Regions from separate parts of the Micromonospora sp. NPDC047738 genome, predicted to be linked through region 4. Evidence: riboswitches for the same ligand, from Rfam matches in the RefSeq annotation. Region 4 holds a riboswitch; each other region holds the start of a gene.

Region 1 (4,195 bases), on a different contig from region 4:
CGGCAAGCGGTTCTGCTCAGGAGGTCCGCGCAGCGCCTGGAACGATGTCCACGTCGTCGAGGTTCACGTACATCACCCGGTGGCCGAACTGCACCTGGACGTACTTGTTCTCGCCGCGGACCACCGTCCGGTCACCCGGCGCCGAACCGTCGAAGGAGACGGCCCGGTAGTACTCGCCCGGCAGGACGCCGCCGACCGCGTACCGCTGACCGGCCGGGAAGGTGTACTGCAGCGGCGAGATGGCCTGGTACGGGATCGTGGCCGGGTAGGCGGCCCGTTCGGGGTAGGCCCGCCCGTACACCGGGATGCTGGTCTTGCCCGGCTTGGGGGTCACCACGAAGCCGTTCGCCCACTTCGCCGTCGGCGCCGAGGTCGGGTTGTAGAACCAGGCCTTCTGGCCGAGGTACCAGATCGCGGTCCAGTCGCCCTGGATGCCCGCGAGGGCGTACGTCTGACCGGCCGAGGCGCGGGCGCCGTGATCCTTGATGTACATGGTGTTCGGCGTACCGTTCGGGCGCAGCCCCAGGTCGTTGACCAGCGGCGCGGTCGGGCTCGGGGCGGTACGCAGGATGACGGAGGAGGAGCCGCGCAGCGGGCAGGGCTCGGCCGTCGGCGGCACCGGTCCCGGTGGCAATGGGGGCTGCTGGTTGCAGCCGGTGAAGGCCGGCTGGTTGCTGGCGTAGTCCGGGTCGATGGTGACCAGGCCGGTGTTCGGCGTGCCGGTCGAGTGGAACGGCGCCTTCAGCAGATCGAAGTAGTGCGACCAGTCCCAGTACGGGCCCGGGTCCCAGTGCATCCCGGCGACGTTCCCGGCGAGGATGCCGGGGACGTTGTCGTGGCCGAGGATGTGCTGCCGGTCCAGCGGGATCTGGAACCGCAGCGCCAGGTGCCGGACCAGCTTGGCCGAGGCACGGTACATCGCCTCGGTGTACCAGGTGCCGCGGCCGGCGTAGCCCTCGTGTTCGACGCCGATGGACTTGGCGTTGACGTACCAGTTGCCGGCCTGCCAGCCGACGTCCTTGGCCTTGATGTGCTGGGCCACGTAGCCGTCCACCGAACGCAGCGTGTAGTGCCAGCCCAGGTAGGTCACGTCCTGGACCGCGTTCACGCTGCCCCGGAAAGAGCCCTCGGTGTCGTGGATGATGATGTATTCGAGCTTCTGCTGGGCCGGCCGGTTGCCGATGTCGTAGTTGCCGTAGTCCACGATGTTCGTCTTGGGGATCGTGTACTCCCCGTACGGCGCGGGAATCCACTCGCAGGCGAGGCGGACCGGGCACTCCAGGCCGTCCGGCCGCTCGGCGCGGCGCAGGCCGAGCTTGTGCAGCCCGGACTGGTCCGGCGTCACCGCGGTGGCGGCGAGGGTCACCCGCTGGCCGTCGTCGGTGGTCCGGCTGGCGCCCTGGCCGATCTGGTCGTACACCTCGTCGGCGAAGGCCGCCGCGGCGTCCTCGGTGTCCGCGCCGGAGTACCGGGCCACCGCGCCGTACCAGGCCGCCGGGTCGCTGCCGGCGCCGACCGGTCCGCCCAGGTCCTGCTGGTACGAGGCCAGCAGCGCCGCGCCGCCCCGGATGTTGGCCGCTGCCTCGTCGCGCAGGGTCTCCTTCGACACGCCGGTGAGGTCGGCGGCGGCGTCGAGGGTCTGCAGGGACGCCTCGGGCAGGGTGTCCCCGGAAGGCGCGGCGGCGGCGGTCAGGTCGACGGTGAGCGGGCGGGAGTCGTCGCCGCGGGGGTCCTCGTTCTCGTCCACGTGCGCGCTGGACGGAGTCGAGGCGACCTGCTCGGCGTCGGTGAGGTGCATCGGGCCGTAGCCGCCGCTGGTGCTGGGCTGGCCGGAGTGGGTGTCCCAGCGGGACTCCAGGTAGGAGACGCCCAGCAGGACGCTCTGCGGCACGCCGTACTCCGCCGCCGCGGCGGCGTACTGCTGCTGGCGGTCCGGGCTGTCGGTGGTGCCGGCGGCGGTGAGAGGCGCCGCCACAGTGGGACCGCTGGTCGCGAGAGCGGTGGCCGCCGCGACGGCGGCGGCCAGCAGTATCCGTCTGCGCGATGGCAGGGCTGAGAGGTGCATCGAACCTCCAGATAGGGATGGGGGTGACTGCGTCCCCACCCTCACTCCGCAGATGGCCCCAGGTCAATACCTTTCCAGGTGGTGATGATGGGCGTAAAAAACCTTCACCGTCGGGTGGTTTCCGAATCTGCGTACGGAGTGTCACGGCGGATCGGGTTGCGGATTGATAACGACGGTCCCTACTCTGGTCAGTTGTCGACCGGTAGGTTCACCGTCCATCCCGGGTGGTGACGGTCCGACACCGCCGAGTCGCCGCCAGGCGAGCCGGGGACCCAGGTACCTGGGGTGAATCCGCAGCCACTGCGGTAGGGCGGCTCCCTTCCCGCCCGAACCCGTCAGCTAACCCGGTAGGCGGGCAGGAAGAAGGAGTACGGAGCCCGGTGGCACACCATGCCCCGCGGCCACCGTCGGACCGGTCGGTCGACCGGTCGACGGCTGCGCCGCGTTCACGCTGGTCCCGCTTCACCACCGCCCTCGCCGCCCTGGTCGGCACCGCCGTCGTCCTGACCGGCGGCGCCACGGCGGCCCACGCCGAACCGTCGGTCACCGAGATCGAGCGCCAGATCGACCAGGACTGGAACAAGCTCGAACCGATCATCGAACAGGTCAACTCCACCCGCGAGAAGCTTGCCGTCCGGCGCAAGCAGGCCGACGCGCTGGAGAAGCAGATCGCCCCGCTCGAGGCCCAGGTCGACGCCGCCCTCGGGCAGGTCGGCGGGCTGGCTGCCGACGCGTACAAGGGCAACAACCTCAGCACCGTCAACGCCCTGCTGGGCAGCCGGTCGCCGAGCGAGGTGGTCAACAGCCTCGAACTGCTCGACCGCTACGCGCACCACCAGCACGAGCAGGTGCAGGCCGTCATGGAGCTGCGCGACCAGTTGGCCGCGAAGAAGAAGCCGCTGGACGCGATGGTCGCCCAGCTGGCCCGTACCGAAGCTCAGCTCGCGGCCCAGAAGAAGCAGATCGACGCCGAGATCGCCCGGCTCCAGAAGCTCCGGCTCAAGGTGTACGGCAACGGCGGCGGCGGACCGCTGCGTCCCGCGCCCTGCCCCGCCGGCTACCCGGGCGGCCCGGCCGGTGTCGCGGTCAAGTTCGCCTGCGCCCAGATCGGCAAGATCTACGTCTGGGGCGCCGCCGGCCCGGACCACTACGACTGCTCCGGCCTGACCATGGCGGCCTGGGCCGAGGCCGGGGTCTCCCTGCCGCACAACGCCCGCGAGCAGCACGACGTCACCCGGCGGGTGAGCCGCGGCGAGCTACGCCCCGGTGACCTGGTCTTCTACTACAGCGACCTGCACCACGTCGGGATGTACGTCGGCGGCGGCTGGGTGGTGCACGCCTCCCAGTCCGGCAAGCCGATCACGATGAAACGCGTCGACGACGGCCAGATCAACAGCTACGGCCGCCCGGGCTGACGGGTACGCAGGGGCTTCCGCGTCGCGGAAGCCCCTGCGTCGTGCTCAGCGGGTCGGCCAGGTACGCCAGTTCTGCCAGGACCGGCTCGGGGTCGGCCCGCGCTGCCCCTGGTAGCGCGAGCCGTAGACCGCCGAGCCGTACGGGTGCTCGGCCGGCGACGAGAGCCGGAAGATGCAGAGCTGGCCGATCTTCATGCCGGGCCAGAGCGTGATCGGCAGATTGGCCACGTTGGAGAGTTCCAGCGTGACGTGCCCGGAGAAGCCCGGGTCGATGAAACCGGCGGTGGAGTGGGTGAGCAGCCCGAGTCGGCCCAGGCTGGACTTGCCCTCGAGCCGGCCGGCCAGCTGGTCGCCCAGCGAGATCACCTCGAGCGTTGAGGCGAGCACGAACTCGCCCGGGTGCAGCACGAACGGCTCGCCCTCGGGTACCTCCACCATCGAGGTCAGGTCGTCCTGCTGCTGGGACGGGTCGATGTGCGTGTAGAGGTGGTTGTTGAAGACCCGGAAGAGCCGGTCCAGGCGTACGTCGATGCTGGACGGCTGCACCAGCGTAGGCTCGAAGGGCTCCAGCGCGAGTGCGCCCGCCTTGATCTCGGAGACCAGGTCGCGGTCGGAGAGCAGCATCGGAACACCATAGCGACCGGTACGGGCGACCTGCGTGTCGGACTACATCTTCGTACACGTGTTCGATAGAATGTCCGCATGGCTTCCTGGT
Region 2 (4,195 bases), on a different contig from region 4:
CGCCGACAGGTACGACAGGAAGTTGTCGCCGGCGGTCCAGGTCAGGACCTGGGCCTGCAGTTGCGACGAGGATTGAGGCCCGGCCGTCGCCGACCGCTCGGTGTCGGTCGGACGCGCGTTCGCCGGGGAGCCGGTCAGGGCGGCGGTCAGCAGCAACAACATCGCCGCGATGACCGCCACCGATCTCCGGAGCCGGCTCGCAGAGAGCCGATCCCGCGGTGCGGATGGGTTCATTGATGCCTCTTTCACGGTCCGGGAACAACCGGGCGGAACGTGCGTCGGCCCGTCGGTGTCAGGTGTCGTCTGAGGTGCTTCTTCGGGTGCTCGCAGCCCGTCGGCCCCTCCCAGGCCGCGCGGGATCCCCGGCCGTGGCCGGCGGCCACGGTCGTCCGATGTGGATGGTTGGTTGATCCCGGTGTCAGCGGCGAGCCGGTTCGCACGCGGCGCCGGGCAGGGTCGCGCGTCGGAGCTGATCTGGTCGTGTCGGGTACGGACGGACGTCGGTCGATCCTTGGCGCATGCCTGCGCCAGGTCGCCGTGGTGCGGCGTTGACCCGGGGTGGCCATCGCTGGCCGGTCATGACCCTCCGACGGGTTGCGCCGCCTGAAGGCCACGGTCGAGAACTACTGTGCCGGTAGTTCATCTCGACGAAACATATTGATGGTGCCAGACAGTACTAACTTCCTCTCAGGCTGTCCATAGCTTTCGTCGGCTCACGGACTACTTTTCTTCACGACAAACGAAAGTGGTCGGTAGATTCCTACCGCAACCCTCCCGGGGCCTCACCGCACGACGACAGAGGCGCTGACGGTGCACCGGGCGGTCCGGGTTCCGGCGGGGCTCGATCGCCGGGTCGACCGACGGGTGAACGTGCGCCATCCGCATGGAGCGGCAATCCCCGCCAGTCGGGCGGGCCCCGCCCGCTCCGGAGGGTGTTCGCCCTGATCAGGGGCTATAGAAGGTGATGGCTTCCTGACTTCCGGGACCGGCCCGGTGATCGACCGAACCGGTTGCCGCGGTCACCCATTGATCTGCGTCCACGGCCGTGTGATTGTGCTCCAGCGAGTCGCCGACCCCCGGCGGCTCAGACGGTCGATCCGTCGAACCGGGGCCACGCCGGCAGCCCCGGGACCGACCGTCGTCCCACCTCATCGCTACCCCGCGCCGGGTGCCCCTACCGGGCTCCATGCTGCCCGCCTCGGAACAGGAGCTAACCCCCTTGAAGCTCCCACCCCGCCTCGCCGCGCTCTCCGGCGCGGCCGCGGCAGGCCCGCCTCAGCTCGGGCGGCCCGCCCGCGCCCCCGCGTCAGGGCCGCGGCTGAGGCGGGCCATCACGTCGTCCACCGCCCGGCTGAACAGCTCCATCTGCCGTACCGACTGCTCCTCGATGCCGCCGAGCCGCACGGCCAGGGCGTCGACGTCGGCCCGGGCCGAGGCGCTGACCTGGGCGTCGAGGGCGGCGAGGGCAGCGTTGACGGCCAGCACGACCTGCCCGCAGACCGCCTCCATCCCGTCCCCCGCCAGCTCCGGGTCCACCGTCACGGACTCCAGCCGGCCACCCTGGACCACCACGGCCCGGACCCGGCCGTCGGCCGCCGCGCCCTCGGCGCGGAGCAGCTCGCCCGGGTCGCCGTCGGGGTGCTCGGCCGCCCGCGAGCGCATGGCCGACAGCGCCTGCTGCGTCCTGGTGAGCAGCTCGTCGAGGCTTGCGGCCGCGGAGAACGAGTCGTTGGTCATATCCGCGCCTTCTTCACGTCTTTCCGGAGCACCGCGACGATAGCAACCGCCCCCGACCGGGACACCGCGAGCACCCGGGGCCTCGTTCACGAAAAAAGTGGCCATCCCGGGCGGGGATGGCCACTTTTCAGTGCATCAGCGCGCAGTGTGGGGCACCCCACCTGCCAGTAGCGTCAGCGCAGGCGGAGGTGCTGGCCTGGGAAGATCAGGCCCGGGTTGTCGCCGACCACGCGCTTGTTGCGCTCGTAGAGCGCCTGCCAGCCGCCGGCGAGGTGCTTCGCCTCCGCGATCAGCGACAGCGAGTCACCCGACCGGACCGTGTAGGTCGCGCCGCTCGACGCCGGCGCGGTACGCCGGTGGCTGCGGGTCGCCGGCTGGTCGCCGCGGGACGACCGGTCCTTGGTCGCCTTCTTGTGCGACTTCGTGGCGCCGGAGTCCTTGGTGGAGTAGTGCTTGGTCGAGCCGCCCTTCTTGCCGCAGACCGGCCAGGCGCCGATGCCCTGCCCGTCGAGGACCTTCTCGGCCACGGCGATCTGCTCGCTGCGGCTGGCCAGGTCGGCGCGGCTGGCGTACTTCTTACCGCCGTAGCCGTTCCAGGTGCTCTTCGAGAACTGGAGGCCACCGTAGTAGCCGTTGCCGGTGTTGATGTGCCAGTTTCCGCCGGACTCGCACTGAGCGATGGCGTCCCAGTTCACGCTGGATGCGCTGGCCGGCGCGGCCGGCCCGAGGATGGCGGCGGCGCCGGTGGCGGCACCGACGACGAGCGCTCCGACGGCGACACGACGCTGCGTGGTGCGTCGGTGACGTGCGACGTGTTCAGTTGCCATGTGGGTTCCTCCACGCCGACGAGGTGAGCTGTCGGGTTCGGGCCGAGGAGCCCGGCCGCCGGATGGGCGGCTTCACCCCGAGGTGTCGAGCACCGAGGAACATGTGGGTCCCCCGCTCCCGCCTGAGGTCCAGGTACCGACGGGCCGGCGGCGGGATTAGGCGTTACCGGCCCGGGTGTCCGCGATCGCGAACGCAGTCGACATTAGGGATGGTTTCGGATGATCGCCCACTTCTTGTGAAGTTCTTCACCCGGCCGAGCGAAGGCCACACCGTACGAGTTGCGCGCCGTCCACAGGTGCCTTACAAAGCCCCCTTCAGTACGTCAGGCCGAAACCCTGCGGAAAGAGCGGAACCTGCCCGTCGCCGGCGTTGATGGGCTGCTGGCCGACGGAGTTCATCCAGGTCATCGGCAGTTTGCCGGTCGGCGCGTACCCGCCGAAGAGGACGTCGGCAACGCCGGCGCCCTCGGTGCCGGGCAGCCAGGAGGCGAGCAGCGCGGTCCAGTTCGGCAACTCACCGGCGACGTCCAGCGGCCGGCCGGACACCAGCACCACGATCACGGGTACGCCGGCGTTGCGCAGGGTCGCGTACGGCCGCTCGAAGGTGGACGGCCCGCAGGTCCGCCTCGTTGAGTTGGGTGTCCGCCTGGTTATCGCTGCGGTTGCGGGAGCGGGCGCGCGCCGATCCGGCACCGACTACGGTGGCGAGGTCCGGCACGGTCGCCGGGCCCGGGTGCGCAGGCGGAGGAACATGACTGACTACGGACACGAGCTGGCCTTCGGCGGCTTCCTCACCCCCGCCGCCGGCCAGTTCGAGCAGGTGGTGGCGCTCGCCAAGCTCTGCGAGCAGGTCAACCTGGACCTGGTCACCTTCCAGGACCACCCATACCAGCCGGGTTTCCTGGACACCTGGACGCTGATGTCCTATCTCGCGGCCGCGACCAGTCGGATCCGGCTGGCCGGCAACGTGCTCAACCTGCCGCTGCGCCAACCGGTGGTGCTGGCACGCAGCGTGGCCAGCCTGGACCTGCTCACCGGCGGCCGGGTCGAGCTGGGCCTCGGCGCGGGCGCGTTCTGGGAGGCGATCGAGGCGGTCGGCGGTCGGCGGCTGTCCCCCGGGCAGGCGGTCGACGCGCTCGACGAGGCGATCCGGGTGATCCGCGAGGTGTGGGACGTCGAGCGGCGCGGCATGGTCCGGGTCGAGGGCACGTACCACCGGGTGGTCGGGGCGAAGCGCGGGCCGGCGCCGGCCCACCCGGTGGAGATCTGGGTCGGCGCGTACAAGCCCCGGATGCTGCGGCTGGTGGGGCGCGCTGCCGACGGCTGGCTGCCGTCGCTGGCGTACCTGTCGAAGGGGCCGGACGAGCTGCCGGGAATGAACGCGCTGATCGACGAGGGTGCCGAGGCCGCCGGGCGGGATCCCCGGTCGGTGCGGCGGCTGTTGAACGTCAACGGCCAGTTCACCCGGTCGTCCACCGGCTTCCTCAGCGGACCGCCGGAGCAGTGGGTGGAGGAGCTGGCCGGGCTGGTGCTGGACCACGGCATCGCCACCTTCATCCTCGGCGCCGACGACCCCACCGCCATCCAGCTCTTCGGGCGGGAGGTCGCGCCCGCGGTGCGGGAGCTGGTCG
Region 3 (4,195 bases), on a different contig from region 4:
GAAGCTGCCGCGCCCGTGCGGCCAGCGCCAGCGCCACCACCCCGCCGAGCGAGTGCCCGAGCACCACCAGCCGGTCCCGGGGGCCGAGCCGGTCGGCGACCGGGCCGAGCCCCGCCACCACCCGGTCCGCGAGCGCCTCGAAGGAGTACGCCGGCAGTTGCGGCGACCAGCCGTGCCCGGCCAGGTCGGGGGCCAGCCAGCGGCCCGCCCAGCGGCGCTCCAGCAGCGGCGCCCAGGGCAGCCACACCTCACCGGTGGCGCCCATGCCGTGCAGCAGCAGCAGATGGCGGGTACCCGTCTCGTCGCCCATACGGCGCAGTGTGCCACCGGACGGACACCAGGCGCGAGACCGGCCCCGGATACGGCGTCGGGCACCGGCTCCTGGAGCCGGTGCCCGACGTGCAGGGGTGGGATCAGGCGGAGTAGCCGCGGGTGGCGGCCCAGTTCGCCAGATCGATGGTGGTGATCCAGTACTCGGGCAACGCCGGGTTCGCCGAGTCGGCGATCCGCACCGTCCGGCCGTCGTCCTTGTAGCCGACCACGGCGATGTAGTGGCCGCCGGGGAACGAGTGCCAGCCGCCGTTGGTGTCGGTGGCGGAGCCGGCGATGTTGACCACCACGCCGCGGCCGTCGGTGATCGCCTTGACCACGTCGGCCTGGAGCTGGTCCATCTGCGCCGGGGTCGCGGCCTGGCCGGGGATCATGTGGGTCCGGTACGGGTTGCCCTTGACCATCTGGTTGAGCCCGCGGGTGGTGTCCTCGGCCGAGTTGGTGCCGTTCTCGCCGGCGTTCAGCGGGGCGACCATCGCGTCCTGGGTGGTCTCGACGCCGCTCGCGCTCAGCGCGTTGCGCACCGCGGCCGGACCGCAGTTCCAGTAGGCGGTCTGGGCCTCGTAGTTGTAGTCGAGGACCTTCGTCGACGGCGGCTTCGGCTTCGCCTTCGCGGTCTTCGTGACGTCCGGGTCCGGCTTGGCCGAGCTGGCCTTCGCCGACGGCGACCCGCTCGGCGACCCGCTGGGCGAGGCGGTCGGGGACGGGGCGGCGACCCGGGCCTCGCTCCGGGTGGCGACGTCACCGAGGCGCGGCGCCAGTTCGGCGACGGCGGCGGTGGTCTCCTGCCGGACCGGCGCGTCGTTCGTGCTGGCCAGTGCCGCGCTGGCGCCGCCGGCCAGCACGAGGGCCGCGGCGGAGCCGGCGACGATCTGGTACGGGCGCTCGGTCGCGAGGCGCCGCAGCTGACGCTTCAGGTGGTGCTTCACGTGTTCCTCCACGGGGGCCGGAGCGGCACACGCCGACCCGACGCGCGGAGTAGCTCACGCGCGTTCCTGGGCGGGTGGCCGCGGGAAAAGAGCGCCCGGCGGACCGGGCAGCGGGGGTCGGTTACCGGAACGGACTCGCGGGTCAGGCGAGCGCCGGCACCGTGGCGCCGTGGAGGCGGGGGGAGGATCGGGGGGTGGTTCGCACGAGGTTGGAACTCCTTCCGTGGCCGCCTACCGGGTTAGCTGACGGATTCGGGCGGGAAGTAGGCCCTACCGCGGGCCTTGGCTCGCGGATTCACCCCGGTGTTGCACTGGGTCCCCGGTTCGTGAGATCACGATTGAGCGGGTCGGCGCGGCGTCGCCACTTGCGATCGAAAACCGCACCGGACGCGCTGACACTACCGGTGGGTACGCCGCCTGCCAAGCGTGACCACCTGCGTAAACGTCAACCACCGTTACCGAGACCGGAACAGCCGGTCACTGACCTGACTCAATGGGACGACCGTTTTAACGGGAACCGTCGGGTGACTATCGGACATCCGGGTGGGGATCGAAGGGGAATTGCGGGGCTCGATCGCCCGGCCTGATCCGGTTGACCGTTTCCCCGGTCGCCGTGACCGGGCTCACCTAATTCGGATAACGATTCAGCCGACCCGCGCCGGACGCCACCGTGCGGGGTGCGCCGCGACGGCGCCGGCCGACACCGGGGCGAGGGTCTGGGTCACCGCCTCGGCGGGGCGTACCGGGACCGCTCCGGGGCGCACCGCCTCGGCGGCCGCGTACGCCTCCACGGCCAGCACCCGGGCCGCCTCGGCGGCCACTTCGGCGTCCCGCCAGGCCCGCCGCTCCCGTTCGGCGGCCGCCCGCCACCGGGCCCGCCGGCCGTCGCGTACCACCCGGGCCAGGGCGATCTCCTGCTCGGCCGGATGCCGGCGCGGGTCCCACCCGTTGCGCCCGGCGAGGACGTCCGCGAGCTGCCGGGCAGTCAGGTCGCCCTGCCAGTGCGCCGTCATGGCGGCGTGGTGCAGCCACCGCTCCCGGGCCGCGTACTCGGCCGGCGTCCGGGGCGTCCGCGGCTCGGGCAGCACGGCGGCCCCCGCGAACCGCCGGGCGGCCGCCTCGGCCTCGTCGTACGCCCGCCAGGCCCGGTCGACCTCGTCGTGCGCGGTCAGCCACTGCTCGCGCCACCGGCGCGCGGTCTGCCGGGCCCCGGCGGCGGCGACCGCCACCTCATCGGCGTACCGGCGCAGGTCGGCGTGGCGGGCGGCCGCCACGGCGGCCGGGTCGGGGGCGGGATCCGGCGGAGTCCCCCGCTCGGGCCGGGCGACCAGGGCGGCGAGCACGCCCAGGGCGAGCACGAGCAGGGCCGACCAGATGGCGGCGGCCACGGGAATCTCGGTCAGGAAGTGGTAGAGAAGGGTCTGCTTCATGGTCGGCACCTCACGGGAACGACGTGGTGGAGAGGTCCGCACGGCCGGCGGGGCGGGGCGCGACCGGGTACGGGCGCCACCGGGCCGGTGCGGGGTGAGGTTCGGGTACGGCGTGGGCGGGCCGGGCCCGCCGGGCTCGTCAGCGGGCGGGCGGGGCCCGGGAGCCGACGGTCGCCGGGACCAGCCCGACCAGGACGCGGTGCCGGTCGGCCGGGGCGACCACGACACCCCGCACCAACGAGTCCGGTGCGCTGGCCAGGACTGCCTGCCGGTCGCCGGTCGCGTCGGACGACGTCCACCCGGCCGCCGCAGCCGATCCGGTCCCGATCCGCGCGGCGGGACCGGGCGCTCCGGTCCCGGCCCGGACCACCGCGTCGGCGGCCCCGCCGGACCAGCGGATCAGCGCCCGGAGGGTGGGGTCGGCGCCGGCGGACTCGGTGCCGCCGAGGTGCCCGGCCCGAAGGGTCGCGGTGTCGACGGCGACCGTCGCGGGAGCCGCGTGCGCCGCCGCGGCCGGGCCCAGGGGCAACGTGGCGGCGCCGAGCGAGCAGGCGACGACCACGGCCAGGCTGGCCAGCATGCGCGCGGTCCAGCGCGCCACCCACCACACGGGACAGGTGAGCGCGATCGGAAGCACCGGTCCAAATTACCGTCGAACCGGCCGTATCGCACCGTCCACGGGCGTGTCGCACCGCCGCAGAGGCGCACCGGCCACCGTGGACACCGGTCCGGCGGCGGGGGTGTGGTCCTGCGGCCCGCTCAGCGCGGGTCGCGCCGCCCCGCGTACTCGATCGACCGGGGCCGTGGGACGCGGACCTCGACCGGTGCGGCGGAGGTGGCCTGCGTGCGGGCCCGCCGGGGCGGTCCCAGCCGGCGCATCATCGGCGTCTCCACCCAGCGGTGCAGGGCGGCGGCGAGCAGCAGGTTGCCCAGCAGGAAGCCGAGCACCGCGAGCGGGCCCCACCAGCCGCTCAGCCCCTCGCCCCAGTGCCCGGTCAGGCGCAGCACGGCCTGCATCACCAGCACGTGCACCAGGTAGAACGCGAAGGAGACCTCACCGAGCCAGACCATCGGACGAGACCGCCACGGGGTGCGCCGGCCGTGCACGTCGGCGTCGGCCGCGGCGGTGATGACCAGGAGGTACGCGACCGCGAGCAGAGCCGCCCAGAGCTCCGCGCGGACCCACTGCGCGGCGACCACCCAGGTGGCGACGAAGAGCAGGCTGGCCACGGTGAGGTTCGGGCCACGCCAGCGGCCCCGGCGCATCAGTTCCGCCGCGGCCACGCCCATCCAGAACTCCAGCGACCGCGCCACCGGGAAGACCTGGGTGAACCACCACCGGTCCTCCTCGGGCACCAGCAGCTGACCCGGCCACAGGGCCAGGATGAGTAGCGGTGCGGCGACCACCACCGCCCGGAGCAGCCCGGTGCGCGACCGACGCAGGTAGGGCAGCACGAACGGCAGGCAGAGATAGAAGGCGAGCTCGCAGGAGAGCGACCAGCTCAC
Region 4 (4,195 bases):
TTGCTCAGCAGCGACAGTTTCAGCTACACCGTGCAGGCTCGGTGCGCACGGGCGGAGGCGGTCGCCCTGCTCAGCGACCTGACCCGCCAGGGCGAGCTGCATCCGCTGATCGTCCGGGTCCGCCAGCTCCCGCCCCGGCCCGGCGCCCTGGCCAGCTATGCGATCACCGACCGGCTGGCGCTCGGGCCGCTGCACTTCCCGGTCACCTACCAGGCGGACGTGCTGGTCGCCAACGAGGACGAGGTGGTGACCGTGGCCCGGCAGCAACCGGCCACCACCGTGCGCAACCACACGCGGCTGCGGGACGAGCCCGGCGGTGTGGTGCGGATCGACGTCGAGATCACCCTCTCCGCCCCGGCGCCGCTGTTCGGGTACGCCTTCCGCCAGGCCCGGGCGGCCCATCTCGGCCTGGCCAGCCGGCTCGGCGCGACCCTCGAGGGGCACGCCGACTGAGCCGGTGCGGCGGCCGTACCGGCTAGGCCCGCCGCCCGGCGGTGTGCGGCAACTCCGGCTCGGCTGGCGGCCAAAATTCGGCCTCCGCGCCGCCAGGCGGCGCTCCGGGCCGAATGAAGGCCGGTCTGACCTCGCGCCGCTACGACGACTTCAGTTCGGCGCGTCTGACGCCGCGCTGCGAACTGAAGCCGTCGCTGGAGCCGGCGGCCGGCCGCCGGGTCGGCGGCGTGGCGCGGCGCAGCCGTCCCCACGGCTTGTAGGTGGACAGCACGGTCATGAGGATCAGCAGGCTGCTGGAGACCGCCGGCGGGATGACCAGGTCCAGCCGGTCCCGGGTGGCGAGCTCCGGCCCCAGCTCGGCGAGCCCGCGTACGGTCGGGGTGAGCAGCAGGAGGACCAGGCCGAGCATCCCGGTGGTGATCGCGAACTTCACCAGCACCCAGCGCCAGCGCAGCAGGCCCCACGGGGTGAGCAGCGCGCTGGCCAGACCGACCAGCCAGACCGCCACGCTCAGCGGCGCGAAGAGGTACGTGACCAGCAGCCCGGCGGTCGGATAGACCACCGCCGGGTCGGCGCCGCGCAGCCCGGCGATACCGAGGGTGAGCAGCACCAGGTCGGCGCCGAGCCAACCCAGCGAGGTGACCAGGTGCAGGGTGAGCAGTGCCTTGCGCGTGGTGGGCGAGAGTCGGCTCATGCCCTCGATGCTCGGCCGTCGCCGGCCCGGCGTCGTGGGCCGCGCGGCGACATCCGGCGTACGTCGGTGGGCGTACGGTGGCCCGCCGGGCGGCGGGCCACCGCGGGCTCAGTACACCGACAGGTGCACGTGGTTGGTGTGGTCGCTGGACGGGTCGCCGTTGCCCCCGCTGTATGCCTTCCACCCGCTGCTGGGCAGCCAGATCTGCTTGTACCAGATCACGTAGAGCACGGCGAGCGGGTCGGCGTTGCGGATGAAGTACGCGGCCAGGTTGTTGCCGTACGTCTTGTCGCCGCCGGTGGCCACCCCGCCGAAGCCGTCCTTCTGGGCGGCGAAGTCGCAGGCCCGGCCCTTGGGATGCTCACCCGAGCCGCTGGGCCGGTAGCAGGAGACGTACCGGGTGAACCCGGCCGCCTTGGCCTGCTGGAGCGCGTGCAGGGTGCGCGGAGTGATGCAGCCGTCGGCGGGCGTCGGGTCGTTGACGCTGCACGACTCCGCGGGCCAGGAACCGTCGGCGTTGCGCTTCGCGGGGGTGGCGTTGGCCCGGGACGTGCCCTGCACGCTGCCGCCGGCGGCGCCGGTGGTCCGGTTGTTCGCCACCTTTAGCGCGCGTTCCGCCTGCGCCTTGCGCTTGGCCATGACCGCGACCTGCTTGCGCTGTTCCCGGATCTCGCCGTTGAGCGCGTTCTGGGTGCGGGTGGCCTGGTCCCGGGTGTCGATCAGGTCGCGCAGCGCCCGGTCCTCGTGTGCGGCGACCTGCTGCAGGGTGAGCGCCCGGTCCATGAAGCCCTCCGGGTTGCTGCTGCCGAGCAGCGCCGCGGCGGTGCCGAGCCGCCCGGTCCGGTAGGCCAACCCGGCGAGCTCGCCGACCTTGGCGTCGCGTACGCCCAGCTCGCTGTTGATCGTCTTGAGCTGGGCGGTGAGCTGCTGCTGCCGGCTCACCGACCGGTTCAACGCGGTCCGCGCCTCCAGCCAGCCCTTGCTGGCCGCGTCGAGCTGCGCGCGCAGCGCCGGTGTGCCGCCCTCGTCGTCGCCGGGTGCGGCGGCGAGCAGGCCGGTCGGGGGAGCCGCCGAGGCGGGGGAGACCGGCGTGGCCGCGACGCCGAGGGCGAGCGCCGCGACGAGCAGGGCCGCCAACCGGGCGGCCGTCCTTCGTACAGGTGCCACTGGTGGCATTCACGTGTCCTTCCGTCAACCGCCGACCGGGTTAGCTGACGGGTTCGGGACGGAAGATCCCTACCGCTGACGCGGATGCACCCCAGGTACATGGTTCCCCGGCTCGCCGTACGGTGGCGATTAGGCGACGGCCACCACCGCGGACGCTGCTGGGCGTCGCCCGGCGGAAGCCGCGACCGAGCCTACCGGCGCTGTTCCGGCCCGTCGCCGTGGACGGCGAACGGGAATCGGGCATAAGCCGGCACTAGTGCACAATAGCCACTTGGATTTAAGGTTGTCCTCAATTACCACTCGACGGTTCCGCACGCGCCGGGTGACGCCCCGGGTTCGATCTGCAACGTGGCGTGATCGATCCGGAAGTCATCGTGCAGCGCGGCCCGCGCGGCGGCGAGCACCTCGCCCACCTCGGCGTCGGGGGTGGTGGTCAGGTGCGCCGAGGCCACGTCCATGCCGGAGGTGAGCGTCCAGACGTGCAGGTCGTGCACCTCGGCGACGCCGGGCACCGCGGCCAGCCGGTCGTGCACGGCGGTCACCTGCAGGTGTTCCGGGGCGGCCTGCACCAGGATGCGGACCGCGGCCCGGCCGAGCCGCCAGGTGCGCGGCAGGATGAACAGCCCGATCGCAACGGCCACCAGCGGGTCCGCCCACCACCACTCGGTGAACGTGATGACCAGGGCGGCGCCGATCACGCCGAGCGAGCCGAGCAGGTCGCCGAGCACCTCCAGGTAGGCCCCACGCAGGTTGATGCTCTCCTGCGCCCCGCTGCGCAGCAGCGCGAACGCGACCAGGTTGGCGAGCAGGCCGAGCACCGCCACGGCGAGCATCGGCCCGGCGAGGACCTCCGGTGGCTCGCCGAACCGGCGGACGGCCTCGACGAGCACGTACGCGGCGACCGCGCCGAGCAGCACCGCGTTGGCGAGGGCGGCCAACACCTCCAGCCGGTAGAGCCCGAAGGTGCGCTGCGGATCGGTCTCGGCGCGGCGGGTGGCGGTGATCGCGGCCAGCGCCATGCCGATGCCGAGGACGTCGGTGAACATGTGCCCGGCGTCGGAGAGCAGGGCCAGCGAGCCGGTCGCGAAGGCGGTCGCCGCCTCGACCACCATCAGGGCGCTGAGCAGCCCGAAGGCGGCCCAGAGCCGGCCCCGGTGGCGGTGCGCGGCGTTGGCCACCGTGCCGCTGTGGTCATGACCTGCGCCCACGCCCACACCTTTCCGTTCCGTACCCCGGCCCGACCCAATCTATGCTCACATCGCTATATGTGCGAGTGAATGGGCGTCGCCGGAGCCGCCGTCAGCCCACCGGGTCGAGGGTGGTGAGGCGCTGGGTGGCCCGGGAGAGCGCCACGTAGAGCGTGCGGACGCCGGACCCCGGATCGGCCCGGATCTCGCTCGGGGCCACCAGCACCACGCCGTCGTACTCCATGCCCTTGGCCTGGAGGCTGGTCACCACCTGCAGCCGGCCGCCGCCCAGCTCGCCCAGCCAGCCGGCGACCTCGTCCCGGCGCGGCACCGGCGTGATCACGCCGACCGTCCCCTCCACCTCGGCCAGCAGGGTGCGCGCCGCCGCCACGGTGGCCGGCGCCAGCTCGGCGGAAGGCACCGTCAGCTCGACCGGCTCGACGCCGGTGGAGCGGACCGCGGTGGGCAGCGGCAGGTCCGGGTAGAGCCGGCGGATCTCCGCCGCCGCCACCGCGAAGATCTCCGCCGAGTTGCGGTAGTTGGTGGTCAGCTCGTACCGGTACCGGCGGCGCCGCCCCAGCGCCTGGTCCCGGGCCCGGGTCAGTTCCTCAGGGTCGCCGGTCCAGGCGGTCTGCGCCGGGTCGCCCACCACGGTCCACGAGGCCAGCCGGCCCCGCCGGCCGATCATCCGCCA

Evidence for each region. A riboswitch is a leader RNA that binds a small molecule or an ion and turns the genes downstream of it on or off. The one in region 4 is predicted to bind cyclic di-AMP.
Region 1: another riboswitch for cyclic di-AMP. It lies ahead of ABZ783_RS04525 (NlpC/P60 family protein); the one in region 4 lies ahead of ABZ783_RS06555 (hypothetical protein).
Region 2: another riboswitch for cyclic di-AMP. It lies ahead of ABZ783_RS09015 (transglycosylase family protein); the one in region 4 lies ahead of ABZ783_RS06555 (hypothetical protein).
Region 3: another riboswitch for cyclic di-AMP. It lies ahead of ABZ783_RS22415 (C39 family peptidase); the one in region 4 lies ahead of ABZ783_RS06555 (hypothetical protein).

The regions. Positions count from the first base shown of each region.
Region 1 is NZ_JBEYSO010000002.1:259,527-263,721, forward strand. It holds gene ABZ783_RS04520 (peptidoglycan recognition family protein) at 17-2,065, opposite strand; cyclic di-AMP (ydaO/yuaA leader) riboswitch at 2,298-2,433, shown strand; gene ABZ783_RS04525 (NlpC/P60 family protein) at 2,446-3,480, shown strand; gene dcd (dCTP deaminase) at 3,526-4,104, opposite strand; gene ABZ783_RS04535 (pyridoxamine 5'-phosphate oxidase family protein) at 4,183-4,195, shown strand, end outside.
Region 2 is NZ_JBEYSO010000004.1:177,187-181,381, forward strand. It holds gene ABZ783_RS09005 (family 16 glycoside hydrolase) at 1-180, opposite strand, end outside; gene ABZ783_RS09010 (YbaB/EbfC family DNA-binding protein) at 1,276-1,737, opposite strand; gene ABZ783_RS09015 (transglycosylase family protein) at 1,911-2,564, opposite strand; cyclic di-AMP (ydaO/yuaA leader) riboswitch at 2,563-2,737, opposite strand; gene ABZ783_RS09020 (glycoside hydrolase family 3 C-terminal domain-containing protein) at 2,880-3,257, opposite strand; gene ABZ783_RS09025 (LLM class flavin-dependent oxidoreductase) at 3,316-4,195, shown strand, end outside.
Region 3 is NZ_JBEYSO010000014.1:148,407-152,601, forward strand. It holds gene ABZ783_RS22410 (alpha/beta hydrolase) at 1-310, opposite strand, end outside; gene ABZ783_RS22415 (C39 family peptidase) at 414-1,271, opposite strand; cyclic di-AMP (ydaO/yuaA leader) riboswitch at 1,473-1,614, opposite strand; gene ABZ783_RS22420 (hypothetical protein) at 1,904-2,689, opposite strand; gene ABZ783_RS22425 (hypothetical protein) at 2,829-3,326, opposite strand; gene ABZ783_RS22430 (acyltransferase) at 3,449-4,195, opposite strand, start outside.
Region 4 is NZ_JBEYSO010000003.1:97,225-101,419, forward strand. It holds gene ABZ783_RS06545 (SRPBCC family protein) at 1-453, shown strand; gene ABZ783_RS06550 (hypothetical protein) at 593-1,147, opposite strand; gene ABZ783_RS06555 (hypothetical protein) at 1,256-2,323, opposite strand; cyclic di-AMP (ydaO/yuaA leader) riboswitch at 2,328-2,460, opposite strand; gene ABZ783_RS06560 (cation diffusion facilitator family transporter) at 2,608-3,522, opposite strand; gene ABZ783_RS06565 (AAA family ATPase) at 3,614-4,195, opposite strand, start outside.